Regions from separate parts of the Shewanella sp. SM73 genome, predicted to be linked through region 2. Evidence: predicted binding sites of a transcription regulator. Region 2 holds the regulator's gene; each other region holds the start of a gene.
What was found. Region 2 encodes MetJ, which represses methionine synthesis genes. Its sites were predicted from a motif close to TAGACGTCTAGACGTCTA; they were not measured.

Region 1 (4,825 bases), on a different contig from region 2:
GCATTCTTGCTGAATCGTCGCCGCTATCTCACCAGCAAAACCACCGGTTAATGGCGCTTCATGGTTAACCAGTAAACGTCCGGTCTTTTTGACTGAATCGGCAACAGTATCGATATCCCAGGGTGACAAGGTGCGTAAATCGATAACTTCACAGGAGATCCCTTCTTTAGCGGCCATATCGGCGGCTTTTTCAAGGATTTCCATTTGCGCGCCCCACGCCACTAAGGTGATGTCTTTACCTTCGCGAACCACTTCAGCCTTACCCAGTTCAATTTCATAATCGCCCGCGGGCACTTCGCCAACCGATGCGCGATATAAACGCTTAGGCTCAAAGAAGATCACCGGGTTTTTGTCACGGATTGACGCCAACAGCAGGCCTTTGGCTTGCTCAGGGTTGCGTGGCACAACGACTTTTAATCCCGGCGTCTGGGTAAAATAGGCTTCAGGTGATTGCGAGTGATAATGGCCACCCGCAATGCCGCCGCCATAGGGCGTACGGAACACTAATCCACCGACATCGAATTCATTACCGCTACGGTAACGGAACTTAGCCGACTCGTTGACGATTTGATCAAACGCCGGAAAAATATAATCAGCGAATTGAATTTCAGCCACGGCGGTCATGCCATTTGAGGCTAAACCATTGGCAAAACCCGCAATACCTTGCTCTGTCAGCGGGGTATTAAAGCAGCGAGCGCGACCGAATTTTTCTTGAAGACCGGAGGTGGCGCGAAATACCCCGCCAAAGTGGCCCACATCTTCACCAAAAACCACCATGCGTTCATCGGCTTGCATGGCAATCGACAAGGCCTCATTGACGGCCTGTAACATATTCATTTCAGCCACGGCTTATAGTCTCCCTGCACTTTTTGGATAGGCTTGCGGATATTTCTTGATATGTTCTTTAAGCTCGGCGAGTTGCTTTTTCAGCACTGGCGTCGGCTTGTCGTACACATCTTCAATAATTTCATCCAGCATAGGCACAGGAATTTTTTCAGCCACTTTTACCGCAGCCAATACTTCTTCACGATATTTCTCATGCAGTTTCACATCATCCGCTTCAGCCAACCAACCTTTGTTGATAAGCCATAATTTGAAGCGTTTAACCGGATCGTGTTGCTGCCACTTGGCTTCTTCATCTTTCGAGCGATAACCTGAGGGATCGTCTGAAGAAGAGTGTGCGCCGAGACGGTAAGTCATGGCTTCAATCAGCACAGGCGCATTATGCTCAATCGCATAGGCACGGGCTTGCTGGGTTGCCGCTAACACGGCCAACATGTCATTGCCGTCTACACGAATGGTGTGCATGCCATAACCCACACCGCGGCTGGCAATACCGTTTCCAGCAAACTGCTCTTCAGTGGGGGTAGAAATCGCGTAGCCATTGTTACGACAGAAGAAAATCACTGGGCATTTCAGTACCGCGGCCATGTTTAGGCCAGCATGAAAATCCCCTTCCGATGCAGCGCCTTCGCCAAAATAACAAACCGCGACTTTGCGCTTACCTTGCATTTTTAAGCTGTAGCCCACACCAGTCGCCTGCGGGATTTGCGTGGCTAACGGTGACGAAATCGTTTGATAATGCAATGCCGCACTGCCGTAATGGATTGGCATTTGGCGACCTTTACCAAGATCTTTCTCGTTACTGAACATCTGATTCATAAACTGTTCAGTGGTAAAGCCGCGATAACGCAGCGCCGCATGCTCGCGATATTGCGCGAGGATCACATCTTCTTGATCGAGTGCGGCCACACTGCCGACAATCGCTGCTTCTTCACCCGTACAGGTCATGTAGAAGCTGATGCGCCCTTGGCGCTGGGCACCAAGCATACGTTCATCAAGTACCCGAGTGAATACACAGGTATCGTAAATTTTAGTGGCTAAGGTTTCATCTATCACAGGCAAAACCGCGGTTTCATAAGTGGTGCCGTCGGCTTGTAGAATTCGAAGGATAGGAATGTGTAGCGATGCCTTATCCAAGAAGCCGACACGGTGCACTGTATCAGTGTTGGGTGTTGCTTTGCTCATATTGTGCTCTTGTTATCTCATTACGCATCAAAGCGTTTTGATGCGTCTGTTTATACGAATATGCCCGACGAACATTACGTTAACGTAAACTACCTATCAACCATTGGCATAGCTCAAACCACAAGTTATCCCTGCCACGCATGTATATATTGCTTTACAAGCCTAACGCACGTCCGCATTCACCGCAGGGATCAGGCAAATCACAGTGCGATTACCAATAGGCACTTTGGCATTAGGGAACACGACAGACTCAAACTCGTGCTCCACTTTAATTTCTTGCCCACCTTCCCGCGCTAAAACAAAGCCCTTCGGGAAAGATCTGAAGTTTTCGACATCAGTTGCGAAGGTAAATTCAAAATCATCGAAATGTTTATTGATGACGCGGCACACTTGGTACAAGTTAACCTTATCGGCATCAAATTCATCCAGCTCCAACGGCTTAGCGGTGATCAAGCGCATGAACATTTCATGGGTGGCGATAAAACGCGTCATGTCGTTCTGCCCCATGGGATACACTTTGCCAAGCTCAATGGTAAAGGCATCGGCACCGTAGCGTTCAGAGGAAAAATAGCTGAAGGTCGTGGTCGGTTCATGGTGGAAAAGTACTGTATCGACGCAGCTTGCGGCTAAAAACATAATTTGCTCGCCGCTAAAGGCGCGCCCTGGACGATAGGGATAGATAGCGAACTTTTCATGCTTCGAGGCGCGCATCGCCGTGTGCAGATCATAATGGATGCGCTGACGTCCATCGGCAACCGCAGTATAAAAACGATCGACATAGGCTTCGAGTTTTTTCGCGCGTACTCGCTCAGGGTTCACTAACCCTGGTGGATTGGAATGCTCACCACTAAAGAGACGATTCATGTTTTCGTCAATAATCCGCGTGCCGTTATTAATCGCTAATGGGTTACCAATGAGAAATAAAGTGCGCTGCTTTGCGATGATCTTTTGCTGTAGAAGTTGTTTAATTAAGCTATTGCAGAGTTCAATGGGCGCGGTCTCGTTACCGTGAACACCGCAGGAAAGCACAATATCTTTTCCTTCATTCTGTATTGGTTCGAAAACAATAACACCGGTATCCCACACTTCCACTTGAGTATGATCGCCTAAGTTAAATGAAAATTCGCCATCGAACTGTTCAGGATGGGCTAAGGTGAGCGCTAAAAAATCCTTTGAATCTAACAGAGCTTGTAACACAGAATTCTCCTTATAATGATGTGTAACAGTATTGGCGCAATAGCATAAGTACAGGCAGTAATGACCACTTAAGCATTTATCTCACCGCGGTTAGTCTCACTCGCACCTAAAAAACGGCTTCAATACTAACACATGTTTTTAGTGCTGTTCTCAGACATTTATTGCCGTAGGACCCAGTTTTAAGCGGAATGACATTCAACTAAGCTGATTGTTAAATTCTTAGGACATTCCCTAAGAATTTCCCATGATAAATATTCTAGCTTGAGGCTTGCTTTTGCACTCAAGTTTTATCACAATTCTTAGCCATCTAGACTTCTATTGGATTTAATTATGGCGTTAGCAACCTTTGGTGCCGGCTGTTTCTGGGGCGTAGAGTATTTTTTTAGACAAGTGAACGGCGTATCGAATGCCACCTGCGGCTATATGGGCGGCAATAATGCGGCGACAACCTATGAAGAAGTCAAAAAAGGCAAAACGGGCCATGCCGAAGTGGTGCAAGTGGAATTCGATCCCGCCCTTGTCAGTTATGAAGACTTGCTCGATGTATTTTGGAAAAACCACAATCCAACGAGTCTGAACATGCAAGGCGGAGATATTGGCACCCAATATCGCAGCACCATTTTCTTCCACGACCGTGAGCAAAAAGCGGCCGCAGAAGCCTCAAAATTAGCTTTTGCCCGCTCAGGTCGTTGGGGATTACGCCATATCGTCACTGAAATTGTGCCATTGCAACAGTTCCATGTTGCTGAGGAATATCATCAAAATTACATCGATAAGAATAACTTACCGAGTTGTCATATCGAATACTAAGTACGGTCAAATCAGTATTAGATCAACTACTCACAGCTGAATTAGACACAAACAAAAACGCACTCAAATCTGAGTGCGTTTTTTTATTTTGAGGCGTTAGCTAAACCTACTACTGGATTAAGCGTTTAGCGCCTTATCAATTAATGCCTGCGCATCTTTGATGATCTCAGCTAAATGTTGCTCACTGATAAAACTTTCGCCGTAGATCTTAAATAACGCTTCCGTGCCCGATGGACGCGCCGCAAACCAACCATTCGCCGTAGTCACTTTGATGCCACCAATGGCCGCATTATTGCCCGGCGCATGGGTTAACACGTTTTCGATTGACTCACCCGCAAGCACAGTGGCATTTAAGGTTTCAGCATTCAATAACGCAAATTTGGCCTTGTTTTCAAGACTGATTGGGCTATCGATACGCTTATAAAAGCTTTGGCCAAATTGTTTTACTAACTCTTGGTGACGCTGACCTGGGGTTTTACCTGTCACCGCAAGGATCTCTGCCGCAAGTAACCCTAGAATAAAACCGTCTTTATCCGTACACCAAGTAGAGCCATCACGGCGTAAAAATGCCGCGCCAGCACTCTCTTCACCGCCAAAGGCGATTGTGGCTTCGGCTAAACCATCGACAAACCACTTAAAACCCACTGGCACTTCGAGTAACGTTTTGCCGTGGAAAGCACAGATTTTATCGATAAGCGCACTCGATACTAAGGTTTTACCTATGGCTAAGGTATCGCTCCAATCTGGTCTGTGTGTCAGTAAATAATCGATAGCGACCGCAAGATAATGA
Region 2 (4,825 bases):
GCCACGCTCGTTAGCGCAGATAAAACCTGTGATCACTAAGCGTTCATTGGGATGCGCGGCTAATAGGGCTTGTACTTTAGCGCGGGATTCTTGTACCCGAATTTGCGGTACAGCGGCTTCATCGGCCACTAAAATTGAACAGGCATCCACATGGCTTGCCGCCACGCCAGATTCGCGCAGTAGCGCCGCCATTAAACGTGCCGACCAACGTTCGCCAAAGCTCACCACATGATTGATTTGGTATTCGTTGCGCTCGTCTAAAGACAACAAGCTGATGAGTTGCGCTTTATCTGTGGCCAAACGCTCACGCAGATCGCGGGCTTGTTCATTCGACAACAACTGCTCAATCAACCCCTGTTGGTAGCTGATCAGCACTTGTAATTCTTCTTGCCATAGCTGACCCGCATCACGCAGCGCTAATAATTTATACAGGAAATTCGTGCTTTTACCCGCCGCAGAGACCACCACGAGATCATCACTATGACCGTGGGTTAACAGGATATGGGCGACTCGGCGATAACAATCGGCATCCGCTAAACTGGAGCCACCAAATTTATGTAAGTGACAACGTGCCATCTATTATTCCTCTACTGACAAGCCGCAACGGCGGCTAATCCTGCTTGAATATCTGCAACTAAATCGGCGGCATCTTCAATACCCACCGATAGACGCAATAGGGTGTCCTTAATACCAGCCTCAAAACGCGCCTGCGGCTCCATGGCTCTGTGGGTCATAGTGGCGGGCACTGCCACTAAACTTTCGACGCCACCTAAACTTTCCGCCACGCTAAATAAGCTGAGTGCACCTAAAAAGGCCACGACTTCGGCCTCGCCGCCCTTGAGCTCAAAACTCAGCATAGCGCCAAAGCCTTTTTGTTGCTTGGCTGCAATCCCATGACCTGGGTGATCCGCAAGACCAGGGTAATAAACTTTGCTCACTACAGGGCTTTGCGTTAATACCTCAACAATGCGCTGGGCATTGGCTTGATGTTCACGAATTCGCACCGCTAAGGTACGTAGGCCGCGCAGGGTCAGATAACTGTCGAAGGCCGATCCCGTTAAGCCTAGAGTGTTCGACCACCAATGTAAGCTTTCGCCGATTTGCGCATTTTTGGCGACCACAGCGCCGCCGACCACATCGCTATGACCATTGATATATTTAGTGGTGGAGTGGATAACGATATCCGCGCCTAACAATAGGGGTTGTTGCAATATCGGCGATAAAAAAGTGTTATCGACCACCACCAGCGCGCCGACCTCATGGCTCGCCTTAGCAATGGCTTCGATATCTACCACACGCAATAACGGGTTCGATGGGGTTTCGAGCCACACCATCTTAGGATTCTGCGCAATGGCGGCGGCTAACGCTTGGCTGTCGGTTTGGTCGACCACAATGAGCTTAAACTGGCCTTTCTTCGCCAAGTTGGTAAATAAACGGTAGGAACCGCCGTAACAATCGTGGGGCACGACCAATAGGTCATCGGGGCCGAGCAAAGTGGTCACTAAGGTGATGGCCGCCATGCCAGTGCACGTCACTATGCCAGTGGCGCCCTTTTCTAATTGCGCTAATGCTTCGCCTAAAATGCAGCGCGTTGGATTGCCTGAACGACTGTAATCGAATTCGCGGGGATTTTTATGACCATCGAAGGCGTAATTAGTCGACAAATAAATCGGTGGCACAACTGCGCCATATTGAGTATCGCTTTCGATACCCTGACGCACTGCCAGTGTGGCTAATTGACGCTCTGCCATGGGTGGACTCCTAAATTCGATAGACTGATAGAGATGTCTGGACGTCTAAATGTACCTAAGCCCAACGCCATCGTCAATAGGCGTGAAGACGTTTAGACGTCTAAACATAAAGAAATCTGTTTGCAATCACAAAGAAATAGTAGCAATAATTTGACTGTTCTTTGTAAGGGTTTAAAATCTGCCCCGAATTTAGCGTTATAACAGGTGAGTCAATGACTGAATGGAATGGGGAATACATCAGCCCCTATGCTGAACATGGCAAGAAGAATGAACAAGTAAAAAAAATTACTGTGTCTATTCCGCTCAAAGTGCTTAAGGTCCTCACGGACGAACGTACTCGTCGTCAGGTCAATAATTTGCGTCACGCCACCAACAGCGAGCTGTTGTGTGAGGCATTTTTGCACGCCTACACTGGCCAGCCATTGCCCAACGATGACGATCTGTCAAAAGATAATCCAGACAGCATTCCCGCAGAAGCCAAGTTGTTGATGGATCAAATGGGAATCGAGTGGGAAGACATGGAATAGCGACTCGTCGCTTTCAAAGTCATATCACAGTGCTCATCAATAGGGATCGTTAACGATCCCTTTTTGTTTATACCCAAGCGACTTCAAACTTTAAATTTCACCATCTTGAGTTGGTTTGGGATATAGGAAATCCTATGTTTTCTATGATAGATCCACAGACACTCGCCTTAGCCTCGCTGGTCGTGTTTCTGGGCGCCTTAACCCAAAGTCTGATTGGGTTTGGGCTTGCGGTTGTCGCCAGTCCTTTGCTGTATATCGTCGATCCACAACTTGTACCTGCGCCTGTTATTGCTATGGGTTTCTCCATCGCCCTGCTGACCTTAGTGCGTGAACGCGGTCACTTAGAATTCAATGGCTTGCAATATGCGCTCCTAGGTCGCGTGCCCGGCGGTTTTATCGGCGCGAGCCTGTTGCTGTTTGCGCCTCAACCCATACTGGGTTTATCCATCGCCGCCATTGTGACTGTCGCAGTGATCCTCAGCCTGTATAAATTCAGCCTGCCAGTGAATAAGAAAACCCTCTTCGGTGCGGGCGTGGTTTCAGGGATCTTCGGCAATATCGCCGCGATTGGTGGCCCGCCGATGGCGATTTTGTTGGCAGGCAAAGATGCCTCGCAGTTTCGCGCAGCGCTGTCGGCCTTCTTCATTTTTAGCTCCATGATTGCACTGATCATTTTAGCAATCACTGGCTTATTAGAATTAAAACATCTGTGGCTGTCGTTGATGCTGCTCCCCTCAGTGATTTTAGGTTACTTAGTCGCAGGACGATTAGTGGGCCGTGTCGATAAAGAGAAGACAAAGATGGCGACGTTAGTCCTGTGCAGTATCAGCGCCTTAGTGCTAACGGTGAAGTCGGTTATCGAGTTATTACCCCAATAAGCCTCCTGCTTATACTGGCAAACCTTCTCACGATTCAAACAATAAAAAAGCACTGACATTGCCAGTGCTTTTTCTTTATCTATCAATATGTAAAGCCAGCTTACACTCAGCTTAAATAGCTTTGCCCTGCGTACACAATAAAGTGTCTTAAGGCGAGTACGCCCGTTAAGCTCGCACAAGCCACCATGATCATCGCGCCCTTAGTGTGGCGAGTCGCGGCGGGTAGCAGCATAAACAGCAATGGAATACCAAAACCTATACCGACAACGCCTATCCAGAACACGCTTGCCCATAACCCAGAAGTTAACGATGCTAAGGCCGCAGCCGCCGCGCCGCCCTTGAAGTACAAGGCGCAGAACAACATGAACAGGAACAGGATTTCAATCGCCATCACAGGCAATTCTAAACCGTGCATCTTCACTAAGGTTTTGTCGTGGCTGTCCGTCTTAAACATCAGCAACGCCAGTACCGCATTTGCCGCAGCGCCCGCCGATAGACCTGACACTAAAAACAGCGCAGGCAGTACCGCAGTGTTGAGCATAGGGTAAGCATTCATCGCCGAAATTAAGAAGCCAGTGTAAGCCCCCACGCCAATGGCGAGGACAAACAACAATACTTCAATCAGCTTTCGAAATGGCATAAGTAACTTAGCGATAGGCGTTAGGAAACCCAAACCCCATTTTGGTAAGTCATCCCGCAGCACAATAATGGCGTACGCAAAAGCTAAGGGAGAATACGCCAGCAGCGCCAGCACCCCGATTGCCATCACAGACTGGAAGTTATAGTGAATTAAGATCAACCAGAAGTGGAATGGTTTGGTTAAGTCAAACACTAAGCAAGCTAGACCTAAGCTAATTGCTACAGGCCCAATAATGGCTGCCGCCTTAAGAATGCTGCTTTCGGCTCCCACGCTGAGTTCCTTATTCGCCCAGCGCAAACCAATGCCAATCAGTAAACTGCCCGCGGATAACCCCGCCATAAACAGGTAAACGGCGATGACCCAGTGCCAAGTGACAGGATCATATTGCGCCATGTCGCCCCAAGTATTGTTCATAATCAAATCCCCCCTCTTTTGGTAGGAACGCGATATACCCTAGGTTTAGTGCCCAAATGGGTTTTATCTTGGTAAGTGATTTTAGTGTTGAGCATGATGGCCACTTCACTCTGCGGATCATTAGCATCACCAAACACTAAGGCATCGGTTGGACACACAGTCACACACGCCGGCTCTTCGCCCCGTGCTAAACGCGTATCCTTACAGAAGTTACACTTATCCGCCGCCTTGGTTTCTGGGTTCATAAAGCGCACTTTATAAGGGCACGCTGCCACACAGTACATACAGCCGACACACTTCTCGGTATGGATAGAGATAATGCCGTCTTCACCCACATAGGCCGCACCCGTTGGGCACACCTTAACGCAAGGTGCATCTTCACATTGCTGGCAAGATACCCTGTGATATTTGAAATGCAGATTGGGCATCTCACCAAAGGGGCCTTCCACACGCACTTGCAGACGAGTTACGCCTTCGGGTACGCCATTTTCACTGCGACACGCCACGTTACAAGCTTGGCAGCCGATGCACTTATTCTCGTCGTGCACCATTACATATCGTTTATTCATTTAAGCCTCCGATTAGCGCTTTGCCAGCGTGACGCCCGTGGTGTGC
Region 3 (4,825 bases), on a different contig from region 2:
ATACGCAGGTTAGCTAATTGCTCAACTGGTTGATGCGTTGGGCCATCTTCACCTTGACCGATAGAGTCATGGGTATAAACGAAGATGTTTTGAATACCCATCAGCGCCGACATACGCACTGCGTTACGAGCATATTCCATGAACATCATGAACGTTGCGCCGTAGTTGATGAAACCACCATGCAGCGAAGCACCGTTCATAATGCCACTCATGCCGAATTCACGCACGCCGTAGTAAATGTAGTTACCAGCTGGGTCGTCTTGAATACCTTTAGAACCTGACCACAGTGTCAAGTTAGAACCTGCTAAGTCAGCGGAGCCACCTAACAGTTCAGGCAACATAGCGCCAAATGCACCGATAGCATTTTGTGAGGCTTTACGGCTCGCAATACCTTCGGCTTTGTCCTGTGATGCTTGCACGAATGCCTGCGCTTTTTCTTCGAAATCAGCCGGTAATTCACCTTTCAGAACGCGACGCTCATATTCAGCAGCCAGTTCTGGGTGAGCAGCGCGATAAGCTGCAAACTTCTCGTTCCACGCAGCTTCACGTGCCGCACCGGCTTCTTTGGCATCCCAACCGGCATAAACATCAGCAGGGATTTCAAATGGTGCATGTGGCCAGCCAAGGAATTCACGGGCGGCTGCAATTTCTGCATCGCCTAGTGGCGCGCCGTGACAATCGTGGCTGCCAGATTTGTTGGGTGAACCAAAACCGATAATGGTTTTGCAGCAAATCATTGTTGGTTTATCGGTAACGGCTTTAGCCGCTTCGATAGCAGCACGGATTGCCGCGCTATCGTGACCGTCGACACCGGCAATAACATGCCAGCCGTAAGCTTCAAAACGTTTTGGCGTATCATCGGTGAACCAGCCTTCAACATGGCCATCGATAGAAATACCGTTATCATCCCAAAATGCGACCAGTTTACCTAAGCCTAAAGTACCGGCTAATGAACAGGCTTCGTGGGAAATACCTTCCATCAAACAGCCATCGCCGAGGAAGCAGTAAGTGTAGTGATCAACGATATCGTGACCATCACGGTTAAACTGTGCCGCTAAGGTTTTCTCAGCAATCGCCATACCGACAGCGTTGCTGATGCCCGCACCGAGTGGACCCGTTGTGGTTTCAACACCTGGGGTGTAACCGTATTCTGGGTGACCCGGTGTTTTAGAATGCAATTGACGGAACTGTTTTAGCTCTTCAATTGGTAATTCATAACCAGTCAGGTGAAGTAAAGAGTAAATCAGCATTGAACCGTGACCGTTGGAGAGGATAAAACGATCTCTATCTACCCATTTCGGATTGTTCGGGTTGTGCTTAAGGAAATCATTCCACAGCACTTCAGCAATATCTGCCATACCCATTGGGGCGCCGGGATGGCCTGAATTTGCTTTTTGAACTGCATCCATACTTAACGCACGGATTGCGTTTGCGAGTACTTTACGGGAAGACATGCTCTCTCCTGCTTGTTTGTGGGGTCTAGCGGGCAATTTGGATGCATATTTTCCCCTACATGCCAGTGTGACGCAAACTAAAATTACCATTCACTCAGCAAAAGATGGCCGAATATATACCCAAACAACTTGAAGATGCAGGATTCAGGTCGCTTGGGTATACAAGTCGCAGAAACAAGCCAGTCACTTTGCTCGCGTTTACTTGAGAGGGCATAGCAAGGATCACTTGTAATGGAGAAATAAATTTCTCAAAAACATAGCAAACTTAATACTATGAAATATAAGAAAAATAACCTATTTATGACTGAGCGTAGTCGTTTTCAGGTCACAATCTGAGAGGATTTTTTATTATCGGGGGTGATCGGCAATCGGATTTAAACTAAAATAGCCGTCTAGATGTAGATGCTTCTACACGTTTGAATGCTAACGACGAGATTTTCCTACTATGGCAAAGCACTTGTTTACTTCTGAGTCGGTCTCAGAAGGTCATCCCGATAAGATTGCAGATCAGATTTCTGATGCTGTGCTAGATGCAATTCTGGCTCAAGATCCAAAAGCACGCGTAGCGTGTGAAACTTATGTCAAAACTGGCATGGTATTAGTAGGTGGTGAAGTAACTACCTCTGCCTGGGTTGATATTGAAGAAATCACCCGTAAAACGGTGCGTGAAATTGGTTATACCCATTCAGATATGGGGTTTGATGCAGACTCATGCGCAGTATTAAACGCCATTGGTAAGCAATCACCCGACATTAATCAAGGTGTAGACCGCGCAGACCCTGCAGAGCAAGGTGCTGGCGATCAAGGGTTAATGTTTGGCTATGCCAACAACGAAACCGACATTCTGATGCCTGCACCTATCACCTATGCCCACGCATTAGTGAAACGTCAGTCTGAAGTGCGTAAAAATGGCACGCTACCTTGGTTACGCCCAGATGCGAAAAGCCAAGTCACGTTTGCCTATGATGATGGCAAAATTGTCGGTATTGATGCTGTCGTATTGTCGACTCAGCACAGAGATGACGTTTCACAAGCCGACTTAATTGAAGGCGTGATGGAAACCATCATCAAGCCAGTATTACCAGCTCAATGGCTAAACAAAGACACTAAGTTCTTTATCAACCCAACTGGCCGTTTTGTTATCGGTGGCCCAGTAGGCGATTGCGGCTTAACCGGTCGTAAGATCATCGTTGATACCTACGGCGGCATGGCCCGTCATGGTGGTGGCGCATTCTCTGGTAAAGATCCATCAAAAGTGGACCGTAGCGCAGCATACGCTGCCCGTTATGTGGCAAAAAACATAGTTGCAGCAGGTCTTGCTGATCGCTGTGAAATCCAAGTGTCTTACGCTATTGGTGTAGCAGAACCTACCTCTATCAGCATCGAGACCTTCGGTACCGGTAAAGTGTCTGAAGAAGTGCTGATCAAGTTAGTCCGTCAACACTTTGAACTGCGCCCATACGGTTTAACGGCCATGCTAGATTTAGCACGTCCAATTTATCAAGCGACCGCCGCTTATGGCCACTTTGGTCGCAGCGAATTCCCATGGGAAGCGACTGATAAAGCCGAAATATTGCGCGCTGACGCGGGTCTATAGTCTTAATTCATTTCAATTTTTACACTTAAGACCCATAAAAAACCGCTACCCAGCGGTTTTTTTATGCCTGACATTTAGTTAGATTAATAGTGCTAAGACAAATATGGCAAGATAAAAAGCAGCATATACACAGACCATTAGAGTGCACTGATCCCATGACCGATAACGCCATCTTATTACAGCAACTTCAATCTTGTGCATGGGCTGCCAACGTAGGTCAGCCAGAGGAAACAGCAAAGACATACGGCACATTAGAGGAGATCGCCGCTTTTCTTGAATCCGATCCTGAAGCCTTTTTTGAAACACCTTACGAAATCCAATATGAAAGCCTGTGTGTAACAGATCATGACTTGGCTAATTCGTTAAAAACAAAGGCAGTAGTAAATGATGTGCATGCTTGGATTTCTGACAGCGAAGTCGATGAAATTTCTAAGTCAGCTTACCTCGCCACTTGGAAAATTATTCCCGTTGCAGAAATATGCGCGCTGACATCCGATGACGCTAATACGCTCGCAACACTGCTCCTAGCTGACGTTAAACTTTCAGCCTTTACGAGTGAACGCCTATCTTGGTATCTCTGTGGAAGAATACCCTTTGGTTATATTGGTACTTACCCAAACGGGCAATGGCTGATTCTTTAGGCTTATACGCTAGCACCTTTAATGTTTCTGACTTCATCTAGGATCTATTGAGCTTTCGAGGATGATTTTTAGAGAGCATGCCAATACTGATGCTAACCAATGCACGCTGGGAAACACTATTTCATTTAATGAAAAGCACAGGCCGTGTTTATGATAAACCTGAACATAGACAAACATTCGAAGGCATTCTTTACCACCTTCTAGCAGGCCCCCCTTAGCAAGATTTACCCAAAGAGTTGGACCATTGGAATACGGTCTTTAGACGGTTTTATTTATGATCTAAAAAAACATTCAGGCCTATTTATTCAAAGCTTTAGTGAAAATGGCCGACACGGAATGGGTCTTTATTGATGGCTCGATAGTGCAGACTCACCAGCACAGTGCAGGTGCACTGAGTCATGAGTCATGAGAGTTACCTTATTGTTTAATTGGTAGTGGATACCTTTATCAAACGGGTAACTCTCAGTTTTATCTGTCGCCCATGAATATCAAATAATGGCTAATGCACAGAGTATTCGTTTAGAAACGTACATTCATACCAACCCAGAAGTTACGGGCCTTATCTTTGTTATTAAAATCATCAACGTAAGATGCTGTGTATCCGTTTTGGCCATTGTCGTCAGAGACACAAGTGGTGCTAGTGTCACTACATTCGGTGAAGACAATATCGTATGAAGTAAAATCTTTATCAAACAAGTTATTTACTCGCATGTTGAAGGTGACAAACTCACTCGCCTGATAAGAACCACCAAGATGGAACACGTTATAACCCTTATAGTAGAGTGCAGCATCATTAATGATATCCCAAGAGCGATAACGTTTAGCACGGTATTCAGAGGTCAAGAATACGTTAAATGAGTCGGTCAACTCCCATTTTAATGTCGCGTTTGCCATATGCTTGGCACTGTTGCCGAGTGGACGGCCTTGCTCTGCACCGCTTTTCTGCTCGCTATCTGTGTAGGTATAATTAGCATTTAACGTTAAGGCATCTAGAATTTCCCAACGTCCCGCGAGCTCAGCACCTTGAATAGTAACTTTATCTATGTTGACTGTTTTGCTACTGACTGCATAACCTAAATCAGCATATTCACCCGCATCGGAACATTCTATGCTCGTACCTTTACCACAGGGTT
Region 4 (4,825 bases), on a different contig from region 2:
GCCGTGTCATTAGGAAGTACGGCGGTTAACAAGACTTGGTTGCCGCGCTGTACAAACTCAATGATTTGACCTCCACGGCGAAAACTGTCTTCCATCGCGATTTCAAGGCCTGATGCTAGGTTGATTTGAAGATTGGTGTGACCGCGCAAAATATACAGGGCGCGTTTATTACCACCGCGATATTTCATTCGCGCTATGGTTTCTTGTCCCATGTAGCAGCCCTTGTTGAAGCTGATACCGTTAACCGCTTGTAGATTACACATCTGCGGTACGTACTGGCTGGCATGGCTGGCGGCAAGGTTGGGGTAACCTGCTGCAATCTCTAACGCTTGCCATGCACTGGCGTCAAATACACTCAGTTCCGATTGCGCAACTAAAGCTGCTGCGGCATCTGGTGTTAATACTAAAATAAAACGTTCAGCGTCTTTTAAAATCGCACCATTTTCAATGAGTGTGAGCTCTTGCTGAATGTCACCAAAATGTTTGTTCACGAATTGGTTTGCCTGTTCACCGGCAACCCCGAGCAGAGTCCACTCAGCGGATGCATTGCTTAGGGTGGCTTTACTAAACACGGCATATTTTTGTAACTGGGGTAAATCGACTTCGATGGCATCCTTTGGCATCAACATAAAGAGTGCATCTTGAATGGCAAAGGTTCTGAAACTGGCCAGCATTTTACCTTTAGGATCGCAATGGGCGCCCCAGCGCCATTGATCTGTGGCCAATGAGCTGATATCTGTGGTCACTTGGCCATGGATAAAACTGCGGCCTTGTTCTCCAACGACTTTGATGAGGCCCAAATGAGATAAGTTGGCAAGCATAAGTGGAGGCAAGGTAGCGTCCAGATCCCAATGGGGCGTAGAAACTGAAATAGTCATAGCGAGATCCTGAAAATGAAGACGATGTGAGAGGCTAGATTGTAACGGAATTCCAGTTGGCTCAAAAGCATAAGGCGCACATATCTGTGAATGATCTGTGCGCCTTATTATGTGTGCTTTAGTCGATAGGCTTAAAGCGAGTGGAGTTTAAAGTTTAAAACAGCACGCGGGTACGCAATGTACCTTCAATGGCTTTAAGTTCAACTAAGGCTTCTTCCGCTTGAGTTGTGTCGACTTCCATCACGACATAACCAATTTCTGCGGTGGTCTGCAAATATTGGGCGGCGATGTTGATGCCTTTTTCCGAGAAGGCTTGGTTGATCTTGATCAACACGCCCGGACGGTTTTGGTGAATATGCAGCAAGCGCGAGGTGCCTTTATGCGTTGGTAATGACACTTCAGGGAAGTTAACCGCAGAAACGGTTGAGCCGTTGTCTGAGTATTTAGCGAGCTTACCCGCGACTTCGATACCAATGTTTTCTTGGGCTTCGGCCGTGCTACCGCCGACGTGCGGCGTGAGGAGAACATTGTCTAAACCGCGTAGAGGACTGATAAATTCATCGTCATTCGATTGTGGTTCAACGGGGAATACATCGATTGCTGCACCTGCGAGGTGACGTTCTTTTAACGCAACGGTTAAAGCTTCAATATCGACTACAGTACCGCGTGATGCGTTGATAAAGATGCTGCCCTTTTTCATTGCTGCAAACTCGGCAGCGCCTATCATGTCTTTTGTTTGTGGAGTTTCAGGGACATGTAAGCTTACTACATCAGCTTGTGCTAATAGGAGTTCCAACGAATGGACTTGTTGTGCGTTACCTAGTGGCAGTTTGTCTTCGATATCGAAGAACACGACACGCATACCTAAGGTTTCCGCCAGAATGCCAAGCTGAGTACCAATATGGCCGTAACCAATTACACCTAAGGTTTTACCACGCACTTCATAGCTGCCCGCTGCGGTTTTCATCCAGCCACCACGGTGAGCGATAGCGTTGCGTTCAGGGATACCCCGCATCAACATAATGATTTCGCCAATCACGAGTTCGGCAACACTGCGAGTGTTTGAGAATGGCGCGTTAAATACTGGGATACCAAGGGATTCGGCGGTGGCAAGGTCAACTTGGTTGGTTCCAATACAGAAACATCCTATCGCGATTAACTTCTCGGCACGTTTCAGCACCTCTGCAGTTAATTGGGTACGCGAACGAAGTCCCACAAAATGCGCATCTTTAATGGACTCAAGTAAGGCTTCATCGCTTAAGGAAGCTTTGTGGTATTCGATATTGGTGTATCCCGCACGTTCAAATACATCGACCGCAGATTGGTGGACGCCTTCCAACAGCAGGATCTTGATCTTATCCTTGTCCAGCGAATGTTTCGCCATGATATGGGTACCCTCTAATTAATAGAAATGTTTCTTATGATATGCTCACAACCTTCACCCACCAAAGTAGCACTTTTTTTGCTCAGTGTGGAGGGCTAGATGGCTAAAGTTAATATTCTAAATTTAGAACAATATCGCATAAGAGGAAGAAACATTGAATAACAAAATCGCATGGTGCGGTATTTACCTCTCAGTTTTGGTGTGGTCGGCGATAAAACCCGCAGATCCTTTCACGTGGTGGCTCGAAGCCTTGCCTGCATTGATTGCTGTACCGATTTTATTCTTTACTCGCAAACGTTTTCCACTGACACCTTTAGTATATTTTCTCGTCTTAATACACTGCTGTGTGTTGTTTGTAGGTGCTCATTATACTTACGCTGAAGTGCCGTTATTCGACACGATTGCCGATTGGATGGGTTCAGAACGTAATAATTACGATAAAGTGGGTCATTTTGCGCAAGGTTTTATCCCAGCCATGCTCGCCCGTGAAATTATGTTGCGTAATCAAGCTGTTAAACCTGGGGCTTGGTGTGCGTTTCTTGCCACTTGTTTTGTACTCGCTTTTTCGGCGTTTTATGAACTGATCGAATGGTGGGTTGCCGTGGCAACTGGCGAAGGGGCTGAAGCCTTTTTAGGGACTCAAGGCTATGTATGGGATACCCAATCTGACATGTTTCTTGCCCTCATTGGTGCTATTGTCGCGTTAGCTTTACTGTCTCGTTTTCAAGATAAACAAATCGCGAGACTCAAGCAGAGGATTTAGCGGCTAAAAGTGGGTGATGCTCTCTGTTTGAGTTGTAAGACTTTTTTCCCTGAAATATATGGTGTGAGTGTGATGACATTGAGTTGTCATACTTTAGTGTTGTTATTGTGTTTTCTTTGTGTTGCAACTTTGGATTGATAACGTCATAGTTGGAAAGTATTAGGTGCTGGGCGTTGGCCAAGTAAAACGGTATTTTTGACTGTTATTCCATTTTATTGTGGTGAGTTAGTCGAACCTACTAGCATTAAACAGGGAATAGTACATTTGGGTGATGTTTTTCAATCGTTAACTAGTCAGAATTAACTAGGTTAATGGAATGTTGAAAAATCTAACTAAAAAGACGAGTCAAACATACCATTTTGCAATAGAGAATACTTTTCAGGGAGGAGAGTCATTGAGCACAATTAATGAATTGGTTTTTTTACACCAAATGGCCGCGCCATGTCATTTAGCGTTACTCGCTGAATCCATAGGTTTGAAAACGCGTATAGTAAAGCATGCGGCAGAACTGGATTTAGACAAGAGTCGCCGTAGTTTTTATCTGATCACCCAAAAAGGTTCAGCATTAGATAACAAAGGGATACCTCTGTTAGCTTCGCGATTAGTGTCACATTTTCCTGTGGCGCTGTATCAAGTTGAGCGAGACTCCTTAGACCAAGAATCTGCAATGTTGCTCGGCATTCGAGGTATTTTATTTGCCGATCAACGTATGGATCTGATGTTAACGGGTTTACGTAAAATGGTGGCAGAGGAACTTTGGTACGATAGAACTTTGCTAAGCAAAATGTTTCGCCGTGTCGTACAAAAGTTAGAAGGTAATAATGAGATGCCCTCTGATACTGTAGCTATGCTGCAGATGCTGACATCCCGTGAACGCACTATCATTCAATTCGTATCGAGTGGTGCGAGGAATAAAGAAATCGCTCATAGGTTATGTATCAGCGAACATACAGTGAAGGCGCATATTTCTTCTATTTTCCGCAAGACACAGTCTCGTAATCGGGTTGAGCTTTTACGTTGGGCGCAAACCTATCAAACTCACTTTGAGCTGTGCAGTTAGTCAGTTAAAGATATTGGTCGTTAGCTTTTCGCTGTGAGTGGTTAATGATTGCTGGCATATCAACATAGAAAAGCGGGAATGTTTATTTAAACATTCCCGCTTTTTGTTTAACACCCATTTTATAAACCACCAAAGAGTTTAGCTGTGGTGGTTTAACAGTATTGATTAGTATTGCACTACAGTGGCAACGTTCATATTGCCTGATTGGTTCACGTTGATGCTGTTGTTAGTGCCCGCTTGAGAACCTAACACTAAGTTGTCATTACCCGTTTGAGTGATTGACAGGCTGTTATTGTCACCGCTAACGCCAAATGAATTTGAAGCAAATGAAGTGTCGTTATCGCCGCCTACCCAGTTACCGTTTCCTGATTGAGTAATTTGCGCGGTGTTTTCATCACCTTCAATAATCAGGTCAATAACGTTAAGATCGCCACTTTGAAGTGCGCTGACATCGGCATTGTTGTTGCCAGCAACAGAAATCAATGTTTCGTTCTCAGCGCCATCTTGCTCAACATCAACTTCGTTATCGCTACCCACGGCATCTACATAAGCAAAGTTCTCATCGCCTTCTTGGCTAACTTCAATACTGTTATCTTCACCATCAGCAAAGGCAATGATTTCGTTGTTATCGCCTTTAGAAGATAAATCGAAGTCATTATCTGTACCGTATGCACCAAAGGTTGCGAAGTTCGCATCGCCTTTTTGTTTCAAGTCAACGTCGTTGCTATCGCCCCATACTT

Region 1: the regulator MetJ is predicted to act here: its motif matches at 3,526-3,543, upstream of msrA (peptide-methionine (S)-S-oxide reductase MsrA).
Region 3: the regulator MetJ is predicted to act here: its motif matches at 1,840-1,857, upstream of metK (methionine adenosyltransferase).
Region 4: the regulator MetJ is predicted to act here: its motif matches at 2,351-2,368, upstream of serA (phosphoglycerate dehydrogenase).

The regions. Positions count from the first base shown of each region.
Region 1 is NZ_JAKKRY010000001.1:627,100-631,924, reverse strand. It holds gene L5M51_RS02795 (alpha-ketoacid dehydrogenase subunit beta) at 1-846, opposite strand, end outside; gene L5M51_RS02790 (thiamine pyrophosphate-dependent dehydrogenase E1 component subunit alpha) at 850-2,028, opposite strand; gene astE (succinylglutamate desuccinylase) at 2,191-3,225, opposite strand; gene msrA (peptide-methionine (S)-S-oxide reductase MsrA) at 3,556-4,035, shown strand; gene pgm (phosphoglucomutase (alpha-D-glucose-1,6-bisphosphate-dependent)) at 4,153-4,825, opposite strand, start outside.
Region 2 is NZ_JAKKRY010000007.1:100,067-104,891, forward strand. It holds gene L5M51_RS11810 (bifunctional aspartate kinase/homoserine dehydrogenase II) at 1-576, opposite strand, end outside; gene metB (cystathionine gamma-synthase) at 588-1,751, opposite strand; gene metJ (met regulon transcriptional regulator MetJ) at 1,964-2,278, shown strand; gene L5M51_RS11825 (sulfite exporter TauE/SafE family protein) at 2,413-3,156, shown strand; gene nrfD (NrfD/PsrC family molybdoenzyme membrane anchor subunit) at 3,263-4,210, opposite strand; gene L5M51_RS11835 (4Fe-4S dicluster domain-containing protein) at 4,213-4,779, opposite strand; gene phsA (thiosulfate reductase PhsA) at 4,792-4,825, opposite strand, start outside.
Region 3 is NZ_JAKKRY010000005.1:232,650-237,474, forward strand. It holds gene tkt (transketolase) at 1-1,454, opposite strand, end outside; gene metK (methionine adenosyltransferase) at 1,900-3,051, shown strand; gene L5M51_RS09750 (hypothetical protein) at 3,207-3,692, shown strand; partial or broken gene L5M51_RS09755 (transposase) at 3,770-4,098, shown strand; gene L5M51_RS09760 (TonB-dependent receptor domain-containing protein) at 4,212-4,825, opposite strand, start outside.
Region 4 is NZ_JAKKRY010000005.1:332,389-337,213, reverse strand. It holds gene ygfZ (tRNA-modifying protein YgfZ) at 1-878, opposite strand, end outside; gene serA (phosphoglycerate dehydrogenase) at 1,033-2,262, opposite strand; gene L5M51_RS10225 (DUF2238 domain-containing protein) at 2,417-3,025, shown strand; gene L5M51_RS10220 (helix-turn-helix transcriptional regulator) at 3,420-4,085, shown strand; gene L5M51_RS10215 (curlin) at 4,251-4,825, opposite strand, start outside.